DNA from 3 places in the Pedobacter sp. GR22-10 genome. Region 3 is predicted to be linked to each of the others. Evidence: riboswitches for the same ligand, from Rfam matches in the RefSeq annotation. Region 3 holds a riboswitch; each other region holds the start of a gene.
What was found. Region 3 has a riboswitch for S-adenosylmethionine ahead of OQX64_RS18725 (SusC/RagA family TonB-linked outer membrane protein). Riboswitches for the same ligand answer to the same signal wherever they lie in the genome.

Region 1: linked by a shared signal. The riboswitch ahead of OQX64_RS05660 (O-acetylhomoserine aminocarboxypropyltransferase/cysteine synthase family protein) and the one ahead of OQX64_RS18725 (SusC/RagA family TonB-linked outer membrane protein) in region 3 are both predicted to bind S-adenosylmethionine.
Region 2: linked by a shared signal. The riboswitch ahead of metH (methionine synthase) and the one ahead of OQX64_RS18725 (SusC/RagA family TonB-linked outer membrane protein) in region 3 are both predicted to bind S-adenosylmethionine.

Annotation. Positions count from the first base shown of each region.
Region 1 covers NZ_JAPIVR010000001.1:1,320,805-1,328,646, forward strand. The annotation lists gene OQX64_RS05640 (multidrug effflux MFS transporter) at 1-718, opposite strand, end outside; gene OQX64_RS05645 (queuosine precursor transporter) at 843-1,613, shown strand; gene OQX64_RS05650 (homoserine dehydrogenase) at 1,752-2,996, opposite strand; gene OQX64_RS05655 (homoserine O-acetyltransferase family protein) at 3,216-4,274, opposite strand; gene OQX64_RS05660 (O-acetylhomoserine aminocarboxypropyltransferase/cysteine synthase family protein) at 4,314-5,639, opposite strand; SAM riboswitch class I at 5,912-6,022, opposite strand; gene OQX64_RS05665 (hypothetical protein) at 6,219-7,226, shown strand; gene OQX64_RS05670 (trans-sulfuration enzyme family protein) at 7,271-7,842, opposite strand, start outside.
Region 2 covers NZ_JAPIVR010000005.1:55,598-63,439, reverse strand. The annotation lists gene OQX64_RS19070 (pyridoxal phosphate-dependent decarboxylase family protein) at 1-18, opposite strand, end outside; gene OQX64_RS19065 (methylenetetrahydrofolate reductase) at 63-1,016, opposite strand; gene metH (methionine synthase) at 1,413-5,111, opposite strand; SAM riboswitch class I at 5,249-5,352, opposite strand; gene OQX64_RS19055 (Bax inhibitor-1 family protein) at 5,505-6,242, opposite strand; gene OQX64_RS19050 (hypothetical protein) at 6,281-6,847, opposite strand; gene murQ (N-acetylmuramic acid 6-phosphate etherase) at 6,952-7,755, opposite strand.
Region 3 covers NZ_JAPIVR010000004.1:497,898-505,739, forward strand. The annotation lists gene OQX64_RS18725 (SusC/RagA family TonB-linked outer membrane protein) at 1-2,346, opposite strand, end outside; SAM riboswitch class I at 2,693-2,798, opposite strand; gene OQX64_RS18730 (peroxiredoxin family protein) at 2,933-4,195, shown strand; gene OQX64_RS18735 (alpha-L-arabinofuranosidase C-terminal domain-containing protein) at 4,302-6,884, shown strand; gene OQX64_RS18740 (outer membrane beta-barrel family protein) at 7,111-7,842, opposite strand, start outside.

The DNA.
Region 1 (7,842 bases), on a different contig from region 3:
CGTAAGCAAATAAACCAGAAAAAGTTATGGAGCTGATGAAGGCATAAGTAGAAAACTGCGGTTCTTTCAGTACCATGAGGAAGCTATTTAAAATCGGTTTTGGCTTCAGCGAGTAATTCGGATCTGGTTTATAGCTTTCCGGTAATTTGAATATGGAAGCCAGCAGCATCAGAATCGCCATAAAACCCAAAAAAACGAATACATATTTCCAACTGAGTGTGGAAATTAAATAACCACCTGCAGTAGGGGCCAGCATGGGCGAAACCGCAATAACAAGCATTAAAGAAGCAAAAACTTTCGGGCTTTCTTCAACGGTAAATAAATCGCGGACCATGGCGATGGAGGCTACAGCGGTGGCGCAACTGCCAATAGCCTGAACGAAACGTAAAACAATAAGTTGATTTACATCAGTTACGGCAAGGCATAAAAATGAAGAAACGATATAAAGTGCTAAACCGAAATAGAGTGGTTTCTTCCTTCCAAATTTATCAAGAAGTGGTCCGTAAAGTAATTGACCGGCAGAAATACCAATAAAAAATGCTGATAATGATAGGGCTACCGACGATTCATTTGTTTTTAAGTCTTTTGCGATATCTACAAATCCAGGCAAATACATGTCGATAGAAAAAGGGCCAAGCGCTGCCAGGGAACCCAGAATTAAGATAAGGTAGATTTTTTTTGCTGAGCCATAATCATGAATAGTTTTTCCGAGGCGCAAAGATTGTCAGATTTATGCATTTAACCTATTTTTGAGGTCGAATGATTGTAAAAAGATAAATGGTTAAAAAAATTAACACGAAGTACAGTAATTCTGATTTGAATTATTTTTAGATTTATGCACTATGACTTTTAAAACCAAAGAAAGCCGGCTATTTCTCGTGTTGGGATGTTTTTTTGTCGCGAATGCGATATTATCAGAGTTTATTGGGGTGAAATTATTTAGCGTAGAGGAAACTTTAGGGATTAAAAAGTTTGACATCAATTTATTAGGCGTTAAAAACCTGTCTTTTGTGATGTCGGCTGGTGTGTTAACCTGGCCGATTATTTTTATCATGACCGATATTATTAACGAGTATTTTGGCGTAAAGCAGGTTCGCTTTCTTTCCATACTTACTTCTATCCTCATTGCATTTGCCTTTTTAATGGTTTGGGGTTCCATGCATTTAAGTGCGGCAGATTTCTGGGTTCACCAAAACATCAACGGGGAAGATTTAAATATGAACAACGCTTTTGCAGGGATATTCGGTCAGGGGATGTGGATTATTGTAGGCTCTATCATTGCCTTTATTGTAGGGCAGCTGGCTGATGTTTTAATTTTTCATCGTATTAAGAGGGTAACCGGAGAAAAGGCTTTATGGTTGCGGGCAACAGGTTCAACACTGGTTTCCCAGCTCATCGATAGCTTTGTGGTCATCTTTATTGCTTTTTATCTCAATCCACAATATCATTACAGCTGGAAAATGGTTGCTGCCATCGGACTGGTAAATTATACTTACAAGTTTATTGTAGCCATTTTAATGACCCCGATTCTGTATATCGTTCATTTGATTATCGACAGTTACCTGGGAAAAGATTTGGCTAAAAAACTCACAGAAATGGCCGGGCGGGGTTAGTCTCTTGCTGGCTGTTAAGCATGAAGAAGAATATGCTTATTCAAAAAGGGGGGAAACCGATTAAATGGACAAAAAGGCCGGAATCGCTCCAGCCTTAATGCTTAACAACAAAACAAATAAAAAAATTAACCTTAAAATTTACAGGGAAGCCAGTTCTTCCGCGAACACATTTTCCGCAACCTGCTCCTGTTTGTAGATCTGTCTGCCGGTATAGGCAATAAAAACGTCTTTTTCCAAAAGTAAATCACGGTTTTTAATCAGCTGTTCTAACTTAACTGTGCCGATCACATATTTATAGTTACTGGCTGCATAGCGTTCGCTAATTTCATCAAAACCCAGCAAGGTCACTAAGTCTTCATCCGCATAACGCAAATAAACCTCCAGCAAAATATCTTCAGTGTGTTTAACACCATTTTCTGAATGATATTTTTTATACTCATAACGATAATCATATCGTAAAGCTGCAATATCTGAGAGTACGGCGGCACCGGTAGGATGACCACCGGCACCTTTTCCGAAGAAGAATTGTTTGTCGGCAAATGCCGCCTGAACCGTTACGGCATTGTATTCATTCTCAACATTATACAGGAAATCATCTTTGGCAACAAGCTTAGGCAATACGTAAGTCACGATATCCTTGGTATTTACTTTCCGTGCAGTAGGAACCAGCTTAATTTTGAAATTCTTTTCACGGGCATATTTGATATCGTTAGCAGAGAGGTTTTGAATACCAATATTTAAAATAGCATCCGGATTCACAAACAAGCCGTAGGCATGGGCTGTGGCAATCGCCAGTTTATATTTGGGATCGTAACCACCTACATCTAAAATCGGATCGGTTTCTGCAAAGCCCAGGTCTTGCGCTTCTTTTAAGGCTGCATTGTAACTTTGATTTTCATTAAAAATCTTCGATAAGATGTAATTGGATGAACCATTAAAGATGCCACTTAAGGCATGAAAAAGCTCATTGTCATAATATTCTTCCAGATTCCTGATGATTGGAATACTACCGCAAACCGCACCTTCATAAAGTAATGATGTACCATATTTCTGCTGCAATTCAACCAGTTCTTTTAAATGATTGGCAATCATTTTTTTATTGGCAGAGACAACATTTTTGCCGTTTTTTAAAGCAGTGGTTACAATTTCATAAGCGGCATCAGCATCATTAATCAGTTCCACTACTGTATTGATTTCTGAATTATTCAGAATCTCATGGCGGTCTGTCGTAAATAAATGTTGATCGAGCGTACGTTTTTTCTTTGGATTTTTTATAGCAATTTTTATGATTTCCAGGTTAAGGTTCTGACTCTGGATAATATCTAATAAGCCCTGGCCTACCACTCCGAAGCCAAATAAACCGATTTTTAAATTTTTACTCATGGTGTTTTATAGTGTATTAGGTAGCGAGTATCAAGTATCAGGACTTGTGCTCAAAGCGCTTTTCGCTACTATTTTTTTTGTGAACTTCTATTTGATACGGAAACACAGATTTTCACAGAATTAGATTCCTTATTTCCATGATTCAGTGTTTTCGCGTCTGATTAATATTTTTTAATTTGTTTAGCCTGGCTTTTATTCAATCTTTTACCCTCTACTTTATCAGGCCGTATGCTGTAGCTTAATAATTTTCTTATCCCTGCTTTCTCTGATAAAGTTGCCGATGATGTTGGTTAAGGCATTGGTTTCAATTAAAAAACCATCATGACCATATTCAGAATGAATCACCGCGAATGTTGCATCATTGATCTGATCTGCCAGGTATTTTTGCTCTGACACCGGAAAAAGAAAGTCATTTTCGATACCAATAACTAAGGTATTTGCTTTGATTAATTTTAGAGCTTCAGCAATACTCTTTCTGTTGCGCCCTACATTGTGGCTGTCCATAGCTTTGGTCAAATAATAATAACTGTAAGCATTGAAGCGTTTAATCAGCTTCTCACCCTGATAATTCTGATAGGAGGAGGCCCGGAAATGATCCGTTTTATCATTTACACTTTCCACCTGTGTACTGCCATAAGCATGGTAGGTTCTGTAACTCAGGAGTGCAATACTTCTGGCGGTTTTTAAACCTTTACTGCCGCCATCGGGCTGGTTGGCAAAGAAAGTCCTGTCTGTGGTAATGGCCAGTCGCTGACTTTCATTAAAGGCAATGCCCCAGGGCGAATGTACCGCGTTGGTGGCCACTAAAATCAGATTTTCAATTCTGGAAGGTTCGATAATTCCCCATTCCACAGCCTGTTGTCCGCCCAATGAACCACCAATCAGTAATTTAATGGAATCGATGCCTAAATGCCTGGCCAGCAACTGATGTGCGGCAACAAAATCGCGGATGGTAAGTGGTGGAAAAGATAAATAGTAAGGCTGGCCGGTTACCGGATTAATGCTTAACGGATTGGTTGTTCCATAATTCGAGCCTAAAACATTGGCGCAAACGATATAATGATCTTCTGGGTTAAACAATGCATTTTGTCCGAACAAACCTTCCCACCATTCAAATACATCAGCATTGGCTGTCAGCGCGTGACATACCCAAATCACATTGTCTTTATTGGCATTTAGTTTACCATATGTTTGATAGGCGATTTGCAGATTCCGAATTTTTTTCCCGTTTTCCAGCTTAAATGGCTTGGTATGATGATATGTTGATGCAGTGCTCATGGTAAAATTGTAATGTTGTAAAATGACTAGGTACTAAGCTTACAGGGATTCCTGACTGATTTTTGATCCAATAGCCGCAAAAGCCTGTTCAAAATCTGCTTTAATATCATCAATATGCTCTATACCTACAGAAACTCTTAGTGCATTTGGTTTAACGCCGGCCGCCAGTTGGGCTTCATCACTTAATTGCTGGTGTGTGGTGGCTGAAGGCTGGATAATTAAAGTTTTAGCATCACCTACATTAGCTAAATGAGAAACCAGTTTCAAACTATCTATAAGCTGAGAGGCATTTTCCTTGCTTCCGTTCAATTCGAAAGATAAAACGCCACCAAAGCCGTTGCTTAAGTATTTCTTGGCCAGGTTATGGTATGGACTACTGGATAAACCAGGATAATGTACTTCTTTAACCATAGGATGATTTTCCAACCAGGTAGCCAGCTCAAGTGCATTGTCTACATGACGTTGAACGCGGAGTGATAATGTTTCTAATCCCTGTAATAAGAGGAAAGAATTAAAAGGAGACAGGGCAGGTCCCAGATCCCTTAAGCCTTCTACCCGGGCGCGAATAATAAACTGGATGTTACCAAACGGACCTCCGATACCAAAAACATCGTTAAAAACTAATCCGTGGTAACCTTCTGATGGCGCTGTAAACTGCGGAAATTTTCCATTGCCCCAGTTGTAATTTCCACCATCAATGATCACACCGCCAATGCTGGTACCATGACCGCCGATCCATTTAGTAGCAGATTCTACTACAATGTTTGCTCCATGTTCCAGTGGTTTAAATAAATATCCACCTGCACCAAAAGTATTGTCTACAATAAAAGGAATATCATGTGTTTTGGCAATGGCCGCAATTTTTTCAAAATCAGGGATGCTGAAGGCCGGATTGCCAATGGTTTCCAGGTAAATGGCTTTGGTTTTCTCTGTGATTTTTTGTTCAAACTCTTCAGGAACATCCGGGTTTGCAAAATCGACGTGAATGCCCAGACGTTTAAATGCAACCTTAAACTGGTTGTAGGTTCCGCCATATAGATGTGATGACGAAACAATCTGATCTCCGGCCGTTAAGATATTATGCAGGGCGATAAATTGTGCCGCCTGGCCTGATGCTACCGCCAGTGCGGCTACACCACCTTCCAAAGCGGCGATTCTTTTTTCAAAAACATCAGTTGTAGGGTTCATCAGCCGGGTATAGATGTTTCCAAACTCTTTTAAAGCAAACAGGTTAGCACCATGTTCCGCATTCTTAAATCCATAAGAGGTGGTCTGATAAATGGGAACCGCTCTGGAACCTGTTGTAGGGTCTACTTCCTGACCAGCATGCAACTGAAGCGTTTCAAATTTATATGATGTTGACATAATTTTCTAATAATTAAGGTTAAAGTAATGAGTGGAATGAACGGACAAATCAGAAAAGTAAATTATCCTGCAGGGCGTATCCCGGTTAACCGGGACCTTCCAATTTGAAAAGAAACAAGAGAGGAAGATTTTTAAATTACCGTATGCAACAGCACATACGGGACATATACATCACATTAGAGCACACCAGCAGTTTAATGGAAACATTTGCTGTTTGTTGTTTCAGACTAGTGCCGTCGTGAGATAGAAGATTTAAAGTATTCATCAGTTTAAATTTATATCACCGGTTAACTCCATGTTATCCGGTCAGGAATTGGCACCTTCTCTTTCTGAGGGTTGCCAGTGGGTCACGGAGCCAGTCTCTCGCCACTTCTTTATAAATCAATCCGATTCAGATTGACTTTTATTTAGTGATCTACCAAATAATATTTCAAATGTCTGAAATAATTTTAAAACAACAAAATTTAATTCTGATTTTTTATTAAATAAATCCAATTACATGTTGTAATCACAAAACGATTGTTCAGGTAAGTTTATTTAACATTAAAATTTTATGTTTGTATAACCTATCTCATCTATATGAAAAACGCTAAAATGATTTGTCTGGCCCTTTCACTCACCATGGCAAGTTTTACCACAGTTAACGCACAATTCGGCGGATTAAAAGACAAATTATTAAAAGTTGGAACTGCACAGGGGGCTAAGGCTTTAGGTGTGGATAAATTTCTGAAACAACCCGGTGCCATTACCACAAGTTTTGAAGACGTAAACCGCGAGGGAGAAATGATGCCAGATTTTAAGGCCATACTCAAGGCACAACCACTATATCTCTTACCAAAGAATCCGGAAGGAGGATACCTGCTTTGTGAAGGACTTTATGAAATGACGAATAAAAGTTATTGCTTGATGGCTGGTACCTTCGCCCCGTCAAAAGGAGATGGCTATATGTTTGCTCCGGTATTGGGCTCAAAAGAAGATGTTGTGATTGCGATCATTAAAAGTGCAGAAAAGCACCCTGAAGTAGAACAACATGATATTCAGGCTTTATTATGGACCATCATAGCACGCACTAAATTTACAAGTTACAGCGGACAGGTAAAAGTTACCGCATTAAAATTATTGACGCCAAAACAGATCACCATGTTAGAAGGCGGCGCATTAGGTGTGCTGCCCTTTGATGTAATGGAAAAAGCCAAAGACCAGTTGCCATCTGGTTTAAAGGCAGTTTTTGAAGCTGAAAACAATATTCGCCAGCTCGTTTCTTCAGGAAATTATACCTATGCTGATCTGGAACGGTATGCAATTATTGCAGGTATGGCCCCGCAAAGAGCAGATGTGCCCAGCGGTATCTGGACCAAACATCCTGATGGATATTATGTACGTTATTTTCCTTCGGGCTATTCTACCACACGCGTACAGGTATATGTGCCAAAAGAATTGCTTGCTTCGGGAACAAAATTGGTTTATGATGCAGCTGGTGATATCGCCTGCCCTGCAAATACAGGTGCTCAACGTTTAGCACAAACCAATGAGCCTTTAAACGCAGACTATGCGAAGAAGTTGGTTACTGTTTGTAACCCAAAATAGGTTTTTAGTTCTATAAGGTTTAAAACCTTATAGAACTGTAGAATTTAGGCCAGCGCCTGTGCTAAATCGGCTATAATATCGTCAACATGCTCCAATCCAACAGAAATTCTTAACAGATTTTTTGGTGTTTTACTGTCTGGTCCTTCAACAGAGTAGCGGTGCTCGATTAAGCTCTCCACACCGCCCAGACTGGTAGCTTGCGCAAATAATTTCACTTGATTCACTACTTTACTGGTTGCGTCCACGTCGCCCTTAACTAAAAAAGACATCATGCCGCCAAAGTCTTTCATTTGTTTCTTAGCAATTTGATGTTGCGGATGAGTCTCTAATCCCGGAAAATAAACCGCTTCTACTCTTGGGTGACTAACCAGATAATCTGCCACTTTCTTTCCGTTTTCGCAATGCCCTTTCATGCGATATGACAGGGTTTTGATGCTTCGGCATAATAAATAACAATCAAAAGGAGAGGGAACGGCACCGCCCGTTTGCTGGATGTTTTTGATTCTCTCCCATAATGCATCTTTCCTGCCTGTAACCAAAATGCCACCCAGAATATCACTATGTCCGCCGAGGTACTTTGTACTGCTATGCATTACGATATCAGCCCCTAATAAAA
Region 2 (7,842 bases), on a different contig from region 3:
TTTATGTAAGTGGTTCATTTGTAATTCTTATGGGTAATCAAAAACAGTTTAATTCAAGTATTTTAGAAAATTGCTTTCGCTATTTGCTTCGTTTGTTCTGGTCTGCCCATGGTATAAAAGTGCAGTACGGGCACACCAAAATCCATCAACTCCTTGCATTGCTTAATCATTGCATCGGTACCGATTTCTTTTGCTTCAGCATTGCTTTTAGCATAAGATAAAGCATCAGTTAATTCATCCGGCAGGTCTATATGGAAAATTTTAGGCAACACATTTAATTGCGTGAGGGTGCTGATTGGTTTCAAACCTGGAATAATCGGCACATTGATATCATTCTCTCTACATTTCTTTACGAAGTCGAAATATTTCTGATTATCAAAAAACATTTGTGTTACAATGAACTCTGCACCCATATCTACCTTTTTTTTCAGATACTTAAAGTCGGCATTTAAATTGGGTGCTTCAAAGTGTTTTTCAGGGTAACCGGCAACACCAATGCAAAAATCACTTTTGAAGGTCTCAATATCTTCATGTAAAAATTTACCTTCATTGTGGTTTTTGATATGTTGGATAAGGTCTGTCGCATAACAATGTCCACCTTTTGTAGGAATGAAAGAATGATCGGCAGCACGGGCATCACCACGCAGGGCCAATACATTGTCTATTCCCAAAAACTGTAAATCGATCAATGCATTTTCGGTTTCTTCCTTGGTAAACCCTCCACAAATTAAGTGGGGTACTGCATCAATTTTGTATTTATGAATAATTGCGGCACAAATGGCAATCGTACCCGGACGCTTGCGGTAAGATACCTTTTGCAGCAAGCCGTTATCCTGTTCTTTATAAATATAATCTTCACGCAGGGAAGTTACATCAATAAAGGGCGGATTAAATTCCAGTAAAGGATCAATAGCATCGTAAATCCACTGGATACTCTGGCCTTTAATTGGCGGCAATAGTTCAAAAGAGAATAAGGTTTTACCCTTGGCATTTTTTATATGGTTGGTTATTTTCATTGGGTTAAAGGTTGCAGGTTAAAAGTCTGGGGAGGGCTAATTGAACAAGCGTTTGATAATAGTTTATAAATCCGTTTAATAGTTTTTCGTGTCGTTTCCGGTTTAATGAGTATAAGCCTTTAAATCCGGTTCAGTGATAAAATTCAAATCATAAAAAATACAATTGTGTTTCGACTTCGTAAACAGAACCTCTAGCTTCTGATCGGGATCATCAGGCCAAATCTTTCTTTGTTAGGAAATCAGAAGATGCCAAATAAATTTCCTTTGATAAGATTCTAGCCTGTTTCCAAACATCTAAATCAGTATAATTTTCTTTTCTTTTCCATCCAAACTTTGCTATAGCCTATCGCATTTTATACATCCAAAGCGGTAACCTTCAACTCATAACCCAAAACTTTAATAAGCCAAATTCGGACTCAGCCATCTTTCTACTTCTTCTATTGACATATTTTTACGGAGGGCATAATCTTCAATCTGGTCTTTGGTAATTTTGCCCAATCCAAAATACCTGGATTCAGGATGTGCGAAATAAAACCCACTCACTGCCGCCGTTGGATACATGGCATAACTTTCTGTTAAACGAAGTCCTATCTGGTTTTCAGCATCTAACAATTCAAATAAAGTACCTTTTTCCGTGTGTTCCGGACAGGCCGGATAACCAGGTGCAGGACGAATTCCGGCATATTCCTCTTTAATTAATTCAGCGTTTGAAAGATTCTCATCTTTGGCATAACCCCAATATTCTTTACGTACCCGCTCATGCATGCGTTCGGCAAAAGCTTCCGCCAAACGATCAGCCAGGGCCTTTGCCATAATGCTGTTGTAATCATCATGGTTTAATTCAAATTCTTCAACCAGTGCATCAATTCCAATACCCGTAGTTACTGCAAAGCCACCAAAATAATCCTGAATACCACTTTCTTTCGGCGCAATAAAATCTGATAAGGCATAATAAGGTTGTCCGTCAACTTTTTCTGCCTGCTGGCGAAGGGTGTGTATGGTTACCAGTTTGGGGTTTGGAGTTTGGAGTTTGGAGTCTCCCAACTCTATACTCTCAACTCTCAACTCAATATCGTCTCCAACCGCATTTGCCGGCCAAAAACCAATCACCCCTCTGGCGGTCAGTAATTTTTCATCCAGAATCCGCTTCAATAACTTTTGTGCATCATCAAAAAGTTTTTTGGCTTCGTCACCTACGTTTTTATCATCAAAGATTTTAGGATAGCTTCCGCGAAGTTCCCATGTGTGGAAAAACGGTGTCCAATCAATGTAAGGAACGAGTTCTTCCAATGGATAATGATCAAATACCCGGATTCCGGTAAATTCCGGTGCAGGAAGATCTGGTTTAAAATCGATCTTAAATTTATTTTCCCGTGCCTGTTCAAGCGTTTTAAAGCGCTTATCAGAACGCTTGTTTAAATGCGCTTCGCGGGCTTTATCATACTCAGCCCTGATACCTGCTACATAATCATCCTTTGTTTCCGGATTCATTAAGGTACTGCAAACTGTTACACTTCTGGAAGCATCAAGCACATGAATGGCTGGCCCCGAATAATTTGGAGCCACCTTAACGGCAGCATGAATTCTGGATGTAGTTGCACCACCAATAATCAATGGAATGGTAAAGCCTTCACGTTCCATCTCCTTGGCAAAGTGAACCATTTCGTCTAAAGATGGCGTAATCAATCCGCTTAGTCCAATAATATCTGCATTGATTTCTTTGGCTTTTTTGATGATTTCCTGTGCCGGAACCATCACGCCCATATCTACAATTTCAAAGTTATTACAGGCTAAAACTACGCCTACGATATTTTTACCAATATCATGCACATCACCTTTTACGGTAGCCATCAGCACTTTTCCGGCTGATGAACTTTGATTCTGATCCGGATTATCCAGTTTTTCCTGCTCAATGAACGGCAATAAATACGCCACAGCCTTTTTCATTACACGAGCAGATTTCACCACCTGGGGCAAAAACATTTTTCCGGCGCCGAATAAATCACCAACAATATTCATCCCGTCCATCAGCGGCCCTTCAATCACCTGAATCGGACGGGCATATTTCTGTCGTGCCTCTTCTACATCATCATCCAGGTATTCTACAATTCCTTTAACTAAAGAATGTGATAATCTTTCTTCCACTGAGCCCTTTCTCCATTCCTCATCCTTAACCACTTCCTTACCTTTTGATTTTACGGTATCGGCATATTCTACCAAACGTTCGGTGGCATCATCTCTCCGGTTGAGCAATACATCCTCTACACGTTCCAGAAGTTCAGGTGGAATTTCCTGGTAAACTTCGAGCATCCCTGCATTTACAATCCCCATATCCAGGCCTGCCTGAATGGCGTGATAGAGAAAAGCCGAGTGCATGGCTTCCCTAACAGTATTGTTTCCCCTGAATGAGAATGAAATATTAGAAACCCCGCCGCTCACTTTAGCATGCGGGAGATTTTCTTTGATCCAACGGGTGGCATTGATAAAATCAACAGCATAGTTGTTGTGCTCTTCCAGTCCGGTGGCAACGGTTAAAATATTGGGATCGAAGATGATATCTTCCGCAGGAAATCCAATTTCATGCACCAAAATATCATAACTTCTTTTACAAATCTCTTTTCTGCGCTCGTAGTTATCGGCCTGGCCTTGTTCATCGAAAGCCATCACCACTACAGCAGCACCGTATTGCATAATTTTACGGGCACTTTCGCGGAATTTATCCTCGCCTTCTTTTAAAGAGATTGAATTCACAATTCCTTTTCCCTGCAGGCATTTCAAACCATTTTCAATCACCGACCATTTAGAGGAATCGACCATGATGGGCAACTTTGCAATGTCGGGTTCGGAGGCGATCAGGTTTAAAAATTTGGTCATGGCTGCTTCCGAATCCAGCATTCCCTCGTCCATGTTCACATCAATCACCTGTGCGCCACCTTCAACCTGTTGCAAGGCCACGGCGAGCGCAGCTTCGTAATCACCCCCTAAAATCAGCTTCGAAAATTTAGGCGAACCGGTAATATTGGTTCTTTCCCCAACGTTTACGAAAATACTTTCAGGCGTAATGGTTACGGGCTCCAGGCCACTTAACCGCATAAACGGCTGAATTTCCGGAATTTTTCTTGGTGATGCTTTTCTGGCATTCGCCGCGATACAGCCGATATGTTCGGGCGTGGTACCACAGCAACCTCCTACGATATTAACAAAGCCAGAAGCGATAAAGTCATCTACTAAGTGTGCTGTCTCATGCGGTTGCTCATCATAAGCACCAAATTCATTGGGCAAACCTGCATTTGGATAGGCAGAAACGTAACATCCCGCTTTTGCGGCTAACTCTTCAATATGCGGACGCATTTCTTTCGCACCCAACGCACAGTTGAAACCTATACTTAAAGGTTTTGCGTGCATCACTGAGTTTAAAAAAGCCTCGGCAGTTTGTCCGGATAGGGTCCGACCAGAAGCATCGGTAATCGTACCGGAAATCATAATCTCCAATTTACGGCCAATAACTTCTTCATATTTTTTGATGGCTACAATAGCCACTTTGGCATTCAGCGTATCGAAAATGGTTTCAATCAGCAATACATCTGAGCCCCCATCTACCAAACCGCGCACCTGCTCGTAATAAGCAGTCTCCAATTCATCAAAGTAAACCGCCCGGTAACCCGGATCATTTACATTGGGCGACATGGAAAGCGTTCTATTGGTTGGGCCAATGGCACCGGCAACGAAACACTTACGATCTGGATTAGCAGCCATAAACTCATCTGCCGCTTCCTTTGCCACTCTAGCACCTTCATAACTTAATTCATACGACAAATCTTCCATCTGGTAATCCGCCATGGAGATTCTTTGCGTACTAAAGGTATTGGTTTCGATAATATCTGCGCCAGCGGCTAAATATTCGAGATGTATGGCTTTGATAATATCCGGACGGGTGATGTTCAGCAAATCATTATTGCCTTTCACATCGCAAGGATGATCCTTAAACCGTTCCCCTCTAAAATCTTCTTCGGTAAGCGTATAACGTTGAATCATCGTGCCCATCGCACCATCGATGACCAAAATACGTTTTTCTAATTCTTCTCTTATGCTCATTCTGTTATTAGATGTGAGAGACGAGAGGAGTGATCTGAGAAATTAAGACATTTATAATTGGCCTCAAATCTCAAATCTAATTTCTCAAATCTCAAAAAAGCTTATTCAAAAAGTTGGCACATGGATCGTACTTCCTTAACTTATCTTTCTCCCGGTTAACCGAGATTAGAATGTAGCACCTTGTTGGCACAGGTTGCTAAGACTTCGTTGGGTCTAATCCCTCCGTCTTTCTTAATAAGCATACAAAAATGCAACAAAGCAACATCATTTCCAAAATTTATCGCTTCGCTGCCAAATAAAATTACAAAGGCCATGCAAATATGCACGGCCTTTAAAATATTGTTTTGTCATTAACCTGAAACCAGATAAATCCAGCGGTCAGAATTTAGTGAATTATCTTCTGCTACCGAAGAGACGTAGTAAAGAAACAAATAAGTTAATGAATGTGATATAAAGTGACAACGCACCCATTATTGCTAATTTTTTGCTGTCGGCCAATGCAATTTCATTTCCGCTTTCATCCAAACCTTCACCAATTCTTTTAATTTCCTGAACCTTATAAGCGGTAAGCGCAGTAAAAATAGCCACACCAACAAAGCCTAAAATGTAGTTCAGCGTTTCGCTGCCGATAAAGAAGTTGATCAGACTTACGATAACCAAACCGATTACGCCAGCCATTAGTATTGGTCCGAATTTACTTAAATCAACATCTGTAGTGTATCCCATGATAGCCATTACAGCAAAAATAACGGCTGCTGCAACGAAGCAAATGGCAATAGATGTTGTTGTGTAAATTAAAAGTATAAAGCCCAACATCACACCTGTTAGTAAAGAATACAACAGAAAAATACCCACTAATGCCGGGAAGGATAATCTTTGCATAGCAGCCCCCATCAACATCACTAAACCAAGTGGCGCAAAGATGGCAATGTATCCAAATATGGTAAATCCTTTTTCAGCTACTAAATAGGATAAAATTCCTGGCGAATTTGCCAATACAAATGCAGAAGCGCTTGATATTAACAAAGCAACGAACATCCATAAGAATACGCTGGCAAAGAATTTTTTAGACACTGTGTTTTCCTGGACGAACACGCTATTGCCCTGATATTGATAGTTTTGTTGTTCCATTTTTATTTGTGTATTTAAATAATTATAAAAATAATACTTTAATTCAGTCTTTTTGTCAGCAATTCTTCAACTTTTTTGAAGAACTGTAACGGTTTTAATGTACGCCAGGGCAGGTGATCGAAAGCACCTCCAAAATTAATGTAATAATCAATGTTGTTATCTTTAAACTCCCTGATGACATGTTCCTGGAAATTTACCCCAACAATCCAGCCATCTTCCACTTCCTGAAACCATTCTTCATAATAACTATCGTCTGATGAATGAAAGTTCAATACATTTTCTCCGATTAATACAAACTTATTAATGCCTTCATCCATCATGAGTTCCAAAATATCGCGTTTCAGCAACATGATGTCGTTGTTGATGGCATCATTCCATTCGCCGATAAACTCAATAATCGCGTAACCTCTATCATAATCCGCATACAATACTTTCATGTACAAGGTATTGGAACCAAACTCATCCCATTGCGGGTGCAACAGAAAGTTATAGATCTGCTTATCAAAGTACAGTTCAGAGTATTCGGTATTGTAGAATGGCGATCGCTCATCCTCTGCCGAGATATAATCATCTCTCCACTGGTAATACGGCTCTATCTCGTGCATGTTTTTTTAATTATTGAATGAGTGAATTTTGAATGAGAGAATGCTACAATTACTTCCAAATTCAATCATTCAATCATTCCATCCTTCTCTCATTCTAACATTTCTCAGTGTCCTGCTTCTACTGCTTTACGCACACTTCCATGTTTACTCAGCAAATCTGCAGCTATTTCATAGCTCACATTTAATTCATCAGCTACCATTTGCGTTCCGCGATCAACCAGTTTATGATTAGTTAACTGCATATCTACCATTTTGTTTCCAACCACACGCCCCAATTGCACCATTACGGTGGTACTCAGCATATTTAAAACCAATTTTTGTGCTGTGCCCGATTTCATTCGCGTAGAACCGGTAATAAATTCAGGTCCAACCACCACTTCTACCGGAAAATCAGACGCTGCAGCAATGGGTCCACCAGTATTGCAGACAATGCAACCTGTTAAAACTCCATGCTGGCGTGCTGTATTTAAACCTCCAACCACATATGGTGTGGTGCCGGATGCAGCTAAACCCACCAGGCAATCCTTTTCATTAATATGAAATGCCTGTAAATCTTTCCAGGCCTGCAGGCTGTCATCTTCAGCAAATTCTACAGCCTTTCTGATGGCAGAATCCCCGCCGGCAATAATACCAACTACAGTATCGAAAGGAACACCATAAGTTGGTGGACATTCAGATGCATCTACCACTCCTAAGCGGCCGCTGGTACCTGCCCCTATATAAAAAAGCCGACCGCCCTTTTTCATTCTCTCGGCAACGGCCGAAGTTAATTTCTCAATCTGAGGCAAAGATTTTTCAACAGCAAAGGCTACGGTTTTGTCTTCATTGTTAATCCCCTGCAAAACTTCCATTACCGACATTTCATCAATGTGGTTATAATTTGATTCTTGCTCGGTAACTCTATTCATAAATTTATTTTTGATAAAATTCGGTAAATTCTTTCTAAAATCTACCCTAAAAATTTAAAAATATAGATTGCCACTTGATAGAGCAGA
Region 3 (7,842 bases):
TCTGTTTGCCGCATAGTTGATATCAATATCCCAGGTAAATTGTTTTTTCACCGGCGTAATACCCAGCTGAACTTCAATACCCTTGTTATTAATTTTTCCGGCATTTATATTTTTCGATCTGAAACCTGTACTCGGACTCACATCTACATTTAAAATCTGATTGTAACTGTTCGTATTATATACACTGACATCAAAACGAAGTCGCTTGTTAAACAAAACAGCTTCAGCACCTAGCTCTGATGAAGTGGTGGTTTCAGATTTTAGATTCGGATCGAAATCTGTTCCGGACGGACTAAGCTGCGGACTTGCTCCAAACGGTGCAGAGAAACTGTAAGTATTAGTTAAACGATAAGGTGAGGTGTCCTTACCTACCTTAGACCAGCCACCACGTACTTTTGCGTAATCCAGCACCTCGCTTTTGATATCAAAAGCTTCAGTGAGCACTAAACTACCGTTGAAAGACGGATAAAAGTAGGAGCGGTTTTGAGCGGGCAAGGTGGATGACCAATCATTACGGGCCGTAATATTGGCAAAAAGGTAATTTCTAAAACCAATCTGACCGGATGCATAACCACTGTAAGACTTTAACTTACTGTAATTATTAGATGAGGTTAAGGGATCTCTGGAATTGTTTAACGTATACAATCCGGCAACAGCCAAACGGGGTGCACTTTGATCATTTTGTTCGATATAACTGGTCCGGATATTACCACCAAGCAACACATCTAAACTAAAATCATCATTTAATTGCTTGGCATAATTTAATGTCGCATCCGTATTGTTTTCATTTACCGTAAAGGCACTTTCGGTATATGATCCAAATGGCGTTCCGTTAGTACCGTAGGCAATTTTAATTTTTCGGCGATCATTGTAATAATCTGTTCCTGTACGGAAATTGAAGTTCAATCCGTCAATAATTTTGTAGTTTAAACCTATACTTCCAATTAAACGGTTCCTGTTTTGAGACACCGTATTCTCATAAGCCACCCAATAAGGATTGCTGTAATAACTGTTGTTCCAATTAAAAGTATTACCATTCTCATCCAGGTAATTTTTCAATTGATTGATATCAACCTGTCTGCCAAACCACGCAAACTGCAACATGGTACTGGTTGATCTTGATCCGCCCGTTCCAGGCAGGTTGTCGGCACCAAGTTTACTATAATTGGCATTCGCGGTGATGGTGAGTTTAGGTGTTAAACGTAAAGTAGTATTTAAAGTGAATGAGTTTTTACCCTGACCTGAATTGGGTACGATACCGACCTGCTTAAGGTTGTTATAAGATAACCGGTAATCGAATTTCTCTCCTGCATCCTCAATTGAAATACCATTTGTTAAGGAGTAACCTGTTTGGAAGAAATCCCTTACGTTATCCGGATGGGCCACAAAGGGCACTGCTACACCTTTCGAAAAGAACTGCGGAATCAACCTGCCATCCATTCTGGGCCCCCAGCTTTCATCAACCCCATCATTTACGCCGGCACCTTTTCCATCCACATAGCTGAATTTACCTTCCGATCCCTGTCCGAATACATCCTGATATTTTGGTAAGGTTAATATACTTTCGATCACGCCATTCGAGTTTAAAGAAATACCCAAACCTTTTTTAGATTTTCCTGATTTTGTTTTAATGATAATCACACCTGCTGCTGCCCTTGAACCATATAAAGCGGCCGCATTGGGACCTTTTAACACACTGATGGATTCGATATCATTAGGGTTAATATCTGAAATGGCATTGGCGTAATCTCTCGCCCCCGCCGAATTAAGCTGTGAATTATCTACCGGAATCCCATCTACAACAAAAAGAGGCTGATTATTTCCGGCAATAGAAGTTTCCCCTCTAATCACCACACGGGAAGATCCCATATCGCCCTGGCTATTGGTTACCCTTACCCCGGCTACTTTACCGGCAAGTGCATTTACCAGATTGGTTTCCCGCGCTTCAGTTAAACTTTCCCCTTTTAATTCCTGAACGGCATAACCTAACGATTTTTTCTGTTTAGTGATACCTAAAGCCGTTACCACCACTTCATCTAATGCATTTTCTCCGTCACTTAAGGTTACATTTAATGCATTCGAACTTTCGGTAACCACCACTTCTTTAGTTGTAAAACCAATATAAGAGAAAACCAATGTACCTTTTCCATTAATTGTAATACTGAATGCGCCACTATTATTGGTGGTTACGGCTTGTTTGGTTTCCTTAACAAATACTGAAACTCCGGGCAATGTTTCTCCTGAAGCACTTTTAACCGTACCGGAAATACTGATGTTTTGGGCATGCACGAGTGACGAAAGCAAGAGCAAGCATACGATTGCCAACAGCTTAATTTTTTTGAACATAATCAATTTATTAATAATGAGATGAATGAAGAATGTAAAAATCAGGGCAAAGCAATTCCACTTCGCTTACCGGCGAATTTTTTACAAACGTGAATACTTAATGATTTAAATTATTGGGTTGGTATTTATAGCCTCATACAGCAACAAATACCCTCACGCATTCGAAGACTTAAAAAGGTTTTTAAATGCCCTGATTGAGTAGATTGTTTTTTGTTAGTTTTTTCCATCAAATTGTTTTTAACGATATACCTTATACTTAGCATTTCCGGTGAAGCTGATTTACAAAAAAAGCACGCCCGTAAAATCAGGAGTGCTCTCATATAATATTAATACTTTGCATTCAACTGACTTAACTTACCCAAATTACTTCGGGATGGAATTAGCACCATATCCAATTCAGGCTGGTTGCTAAGGTTTCGCAGGGCCATTCCCTCCACCTTTCTTGATAAGCATTTTAAAATAACTGCGGCAAAGATAATATAAAAATCATAATGACTACAAATTCTATAGATTTTATTGAAAATATTTTTTCCGTGCTTTTATGATGCTTACATTTGTCACGTTATCAATAGATCTCAAATATCACATGAATATAAAATCATTACTATTTCTGCTACCGGCTTTTATGTTGTCGCAGACTTTACAAGCACAGACACAGAAAAAACAATCAGCTACTGCCCATAAATTAACCACATCCTTTGTTCCGAACGGCAAATGGCGGGGTGTGTTTGAAATTAAACCTGGGGTTGAAGTTCCCTTTAATTTTGAAATTACCAAAATCGATACAAAGCCACACTTAATATTTTTGAATGGTGAAGAACGCTTTGATGGTGGCGTGGTTAAACAAACTGCAGATTCCATTCTGGTTGCGTTGGATCAGTTTGACAATGAACTTGCCTTCAAAATCACAGGTGATTCGCTGGTTGGAACGCTTAGGAAACAAGATGGCTCCGGTAAACCTTTGGCCGTAAATGCAACCAGAGGGAATCCATATCGTTTCAAACCTAATGGTAAAAATGCTGCAGCTGATTTCTCTGGCAAATATGATATCACTTTTAAATCGCCTACCGGAAAAGATGAAAATGCAGTCGGACTATTTAAACAAACTGGTAATAAAATTACCGGGACTTTTTTAAGGGTAACTGGCGATTCACGTTACCTGGAAGGAATAGTGGAAGGCAATGATTTTTATTTATCCAGCTTTATTGGCTCTAGTCCATCCTATTACAAAGGAAGTTTTTCAAAAGACGGAACCATAACAGGAGAAACGGTGAGCACCAGGGGAAATACACCCTTCACAGGCAAACAAAATCAAAACGCGGCCTTACCTGATGCCTATAAATTAACCTTTTTAAAGGATGGATACAAAACACTTGATTTCTCCTTTCCGGATGTAAACGGGAAAAAGGTATCGCTCAGCGATGAGAAATTTAAAAATAAGGTGGTCATTCTTACCATTACAGGCACCTGGTGCCCAAATTGTGTAGATGAGGCTTCTTTTATTGCACCCTGGTACAAGGAAAACCGTAATCGCGGCGTTGAAGTTATTGGCATTCATTATGAAAGACAACTGGATTCAGCCTACGTGCGGAAGGCCTTAACCCGGTTCAGGGATAAGTTTGATATCCAATATGATCAGGTAATTGCTGGCACACCCGATAAAAAAATAGTATCTGAATCTTTACCAGCCCTGAATAATTTCATCTCTTTCCCAACCACCATCATCATTAATAAAAAAGGAGAAGTGGCACAGATTCATACGGGTTACAGCGGACCAGCAACCGGCCAATATTATACCGATTTTGTAAAGGAGTTTAATGCTGAAATAGATGGACTGCTGAAAGAATAGTTTGAATAATTACATCGTAATTAAATAAATACAAAATAATAATCGTTAAACCAACGATTATTATTTATTTTGGTCTTCGCATTTCCAACCAAATAGCTGCAGACCCATGAAGTTTTACCTTAGATTCTACGTTTTATTTGCTATACTTTTTACTGCCACAGCCAGTTTAATGGCCAAAGAAAATAAGTTAACGGATGAGCCGGATTCTGCCTATCTGTTTGCTTACAATGCCAATGGCTTGCGCTTTGCCTGGAGTCGTGATCAGACCAACTGGACACCAATCGGAAAGGATTACCTGTTTTTGAAAAGCGATTATGGCAGGTGGGGAAGTGAAAAAAAAATGATTTCACCCTATGTCATCAGGGGAAGAAATGGTGAATGGGTTTGTGCGTGGGAATTAAATGATCAGACCAATCAGTTTGCCATAGCCACTTCCAAAAACTTAATCAACTGGGGGCCCCAGCATTATCCATATGTTGCCATGGGGAAAAATGTATTAAAGCCTGTTGTTGATTATAACCAGCTGAAAGATGAATATTCCATCACTTATGCTGATGTGGAAGGCAAGCATTTTCAAACCAGAACGAAGGATTTTATTGCTTATGAAAAAGCTGTTGAAGTACCATTATCCGCATTTAATGCTGAGGATAAAACAGCAAATATTTCTGGTCATACCATTGGGCAATCTCATTATGTGGCTTGGTCAGTAATCAAGAACCTTCAAAAAGCCTATGATTTGCAGCAATATAAAGCCCGCCAAAACAGTGAAACAACCAAAGATGATACACAAAGATTTGCTGGATTAAAACCGGTTGATGCTAAAATTACCATTGATTCAAAAGGTGCAAAAGCCATCAGTAATATGCTTACCGGTATATTTTTTGAAGATATTAATTATGCTGCAGATGGAGGCCTTTATGCAGAATTGATTCAGAACAGGGGATTTGAATATCAACCCAGCGATAAATCTTTCCATGATAAAAACTGGAACAGCACTTTTGCATGGAAGTTAAAAGGAGATCAAAGCACTTTCACCGTTGATTCAATTGCACCCGTTCATCAAAATAATTCACACTATGCGGTGCTGGATGTTAAAGTTGCCGGTGCTGCATTAAGCAATACGGGTTTTGATGGAATAGCAGTAAAAAAAGGAGATGCTTATTTTTTCTCTGCTTTCAGCAAGCAATTGGCTGGTCGTATTTCTGGTTTTGAAGTGCGTTTAGTTAGCGATACAAAGGGTATTCTAGCTAAAATTACTTTAAAAAATACCACTTCATGGAAAAAGGTGAGTGGTACCTTCTATCCATCAGCAGATGCGACAGATGCCAGACTGGAAATCATGCCGCTGGCTGCCGGAAAATTTGCTTTTGATATGGTTTCTTTATTTCCGCAGAAAACTTTCAAGGGGCATCAAAATGGCTTAAGGGCTGATCTTGCCAAATTGATTGCCGATATTCATCCTAAATTTGTTCGCTTTCCTGGCGGATGTTTAGCACACGGGGATGGTATTCAGAACATTTACAAATGGAAAAACACCATTGGTGCTTTAGAAACCAGAAAACCAGACCGCAACCTTTGGGGCTATCACCAAACCATGGGATTAGGCTATTTCGAATACTTCCAATTTTGCGAAGATATTGGTGCAGCCCCTGTTCCGGTGATTGCCGCAGCAGTACCTTGCCAGAATTCGGGCACTGGCGGTGGTGGCCAGCAGGGCGGTATCCCGATGGAAGAAATGGATCAGTACATTCAGGATATTGTAGATTTAGTAGAATATGCCAATGGCGATGTGCACACCACATGGGGTAAAAAAAGAGCTGAAGCAGGTCACCCGAAGCCCTTTAATTTAAAATACATCGGGATTGGAAATGAAGACCAGATTACCCAGGTGTTCAAAGAACGCTTTACCATGATTTATCAGGCACTGCGAAAAAAACATCCTGAAATTACGATTATTGGTACGGCAGGCCCATTTTTTGAAGGTACCGATTATGAAGAAGGCTGGAAAATTGCCACCAACTTAAAGGTGCCAATTATTGATGAACATTATTATCAGTCGCCCGGATGGTTTATTAATAACCAAAACTTTTATGACCAGTACGATCGGTCAAAATCAAAAGTTTATTTAGGTGAATATGCGGCAAGTTTGCCCGGAGGAAATAAAACCAATCTGGAAACGGCGTTGGCTGAAGCCTTATATTTAACATCGCTGGAAAGAAACGGAGATGTGGTGAGCATGGCTTCTTACGCACCGCTGATTGCAAAAGAAGGACATACCCAATGGAACCCTGATTTAATTTATTTTAACAATAGCGAAGTAAAGCCAACAACGGGTTATTTCGTGCAGCAACTTTATGGAAATCATGCGGGCGATCAATATCTTCCCGGAGAAATAAAATTATCAAATGATCAGGATCAGGTGAGTAAACGAATCGCCTTTTCTGTCGTAAAAAACACGCAAACCAATGAACTTTTGGTTAAATTAGTTAACCTGTTACCTGTTGAAGTGAATACTACGCTGGATTTGGGTGGCCAGATTAAAAGTGATTATATGACTACGAAAACGGAAATTTCCGGTAATCCATCAGAGCGACTAATCAAGCCGATCACCTCAACGGTAAACTTAAAAGATGCATTAAAGCTTCCGGCATATTCTTTTACGGTGCTGAAGATTAAATTGAATAAATAAAACTTAATGACATAATTCCCTGGGTGTCGCCCTCCTGAACTTGATTCAGGAGCTTATCAAAATAGTTGCTGTTCAGAAATGAATCCGATAACTATCGGATCAGAATGACGCCAAATTCAGCATGACGATTCGTTTAACAGATCCCCCTTTTTAATGACTAACGATCTGAACTTACGACTTAAGACTCACTACTCAAGACTCACGACTCCCAACTCAAAACTCAAACCTACCCCCCTGCCCGGTTTTTAATATCATCCGTAGCGGTATTTCTGGATCTTGCTGATTTCACATTTTGGTTACCGAAATTATAGCTGATGTTAAAAGATGCTCTTCTACTGATGTAATTATTCTGAACCCTTAAATTCACATTCTGATAATTCAAAGTGCCTTTCCAGTAATTGGTGGCGAAAATATCATCGATATTCAATTTTAATTTCAGGGCTTTATTCAGGAAGCTCTTTTGTACACCGGCGTTCAGGGCATACTGATAAATAATGGTTTTTTCCAATCCGCGTACTTTTGGCGAATTTAGCCAGAAATTGGTTTCGATGGTCCAGTTATGGGCCAGTAAAATGGAACTGGTGATGTTAAAATTATAAGATACCTTGCTCAATGCGAAAGGGGCTCCTTCTAGGTTGTTATCATTAAATTGATTATAAAAGAGGTTAAAATTATTTTGCAAATTCCACCATTTGGTAATGGCTAAAGGAAAATATAAGCCTGCAGAATAATACTGACCGCTACCAATATTCCCCTGACCAACAGTAACAATCCTGGTGCTATCATTTTGTGCCGTTTTACTATCTAGTATTAAATCTCTGATTTTTGAATACCCCAGAGAAAAAGATAGCCCGCTTTTATAAGCATAGCTTATTTCAAAATTATTGGTAAACTGTGGTTTTAAATATGGATTTCCCTGTTGTATGGTGTAAGGATCCATATAAAAATTAAAAGGATT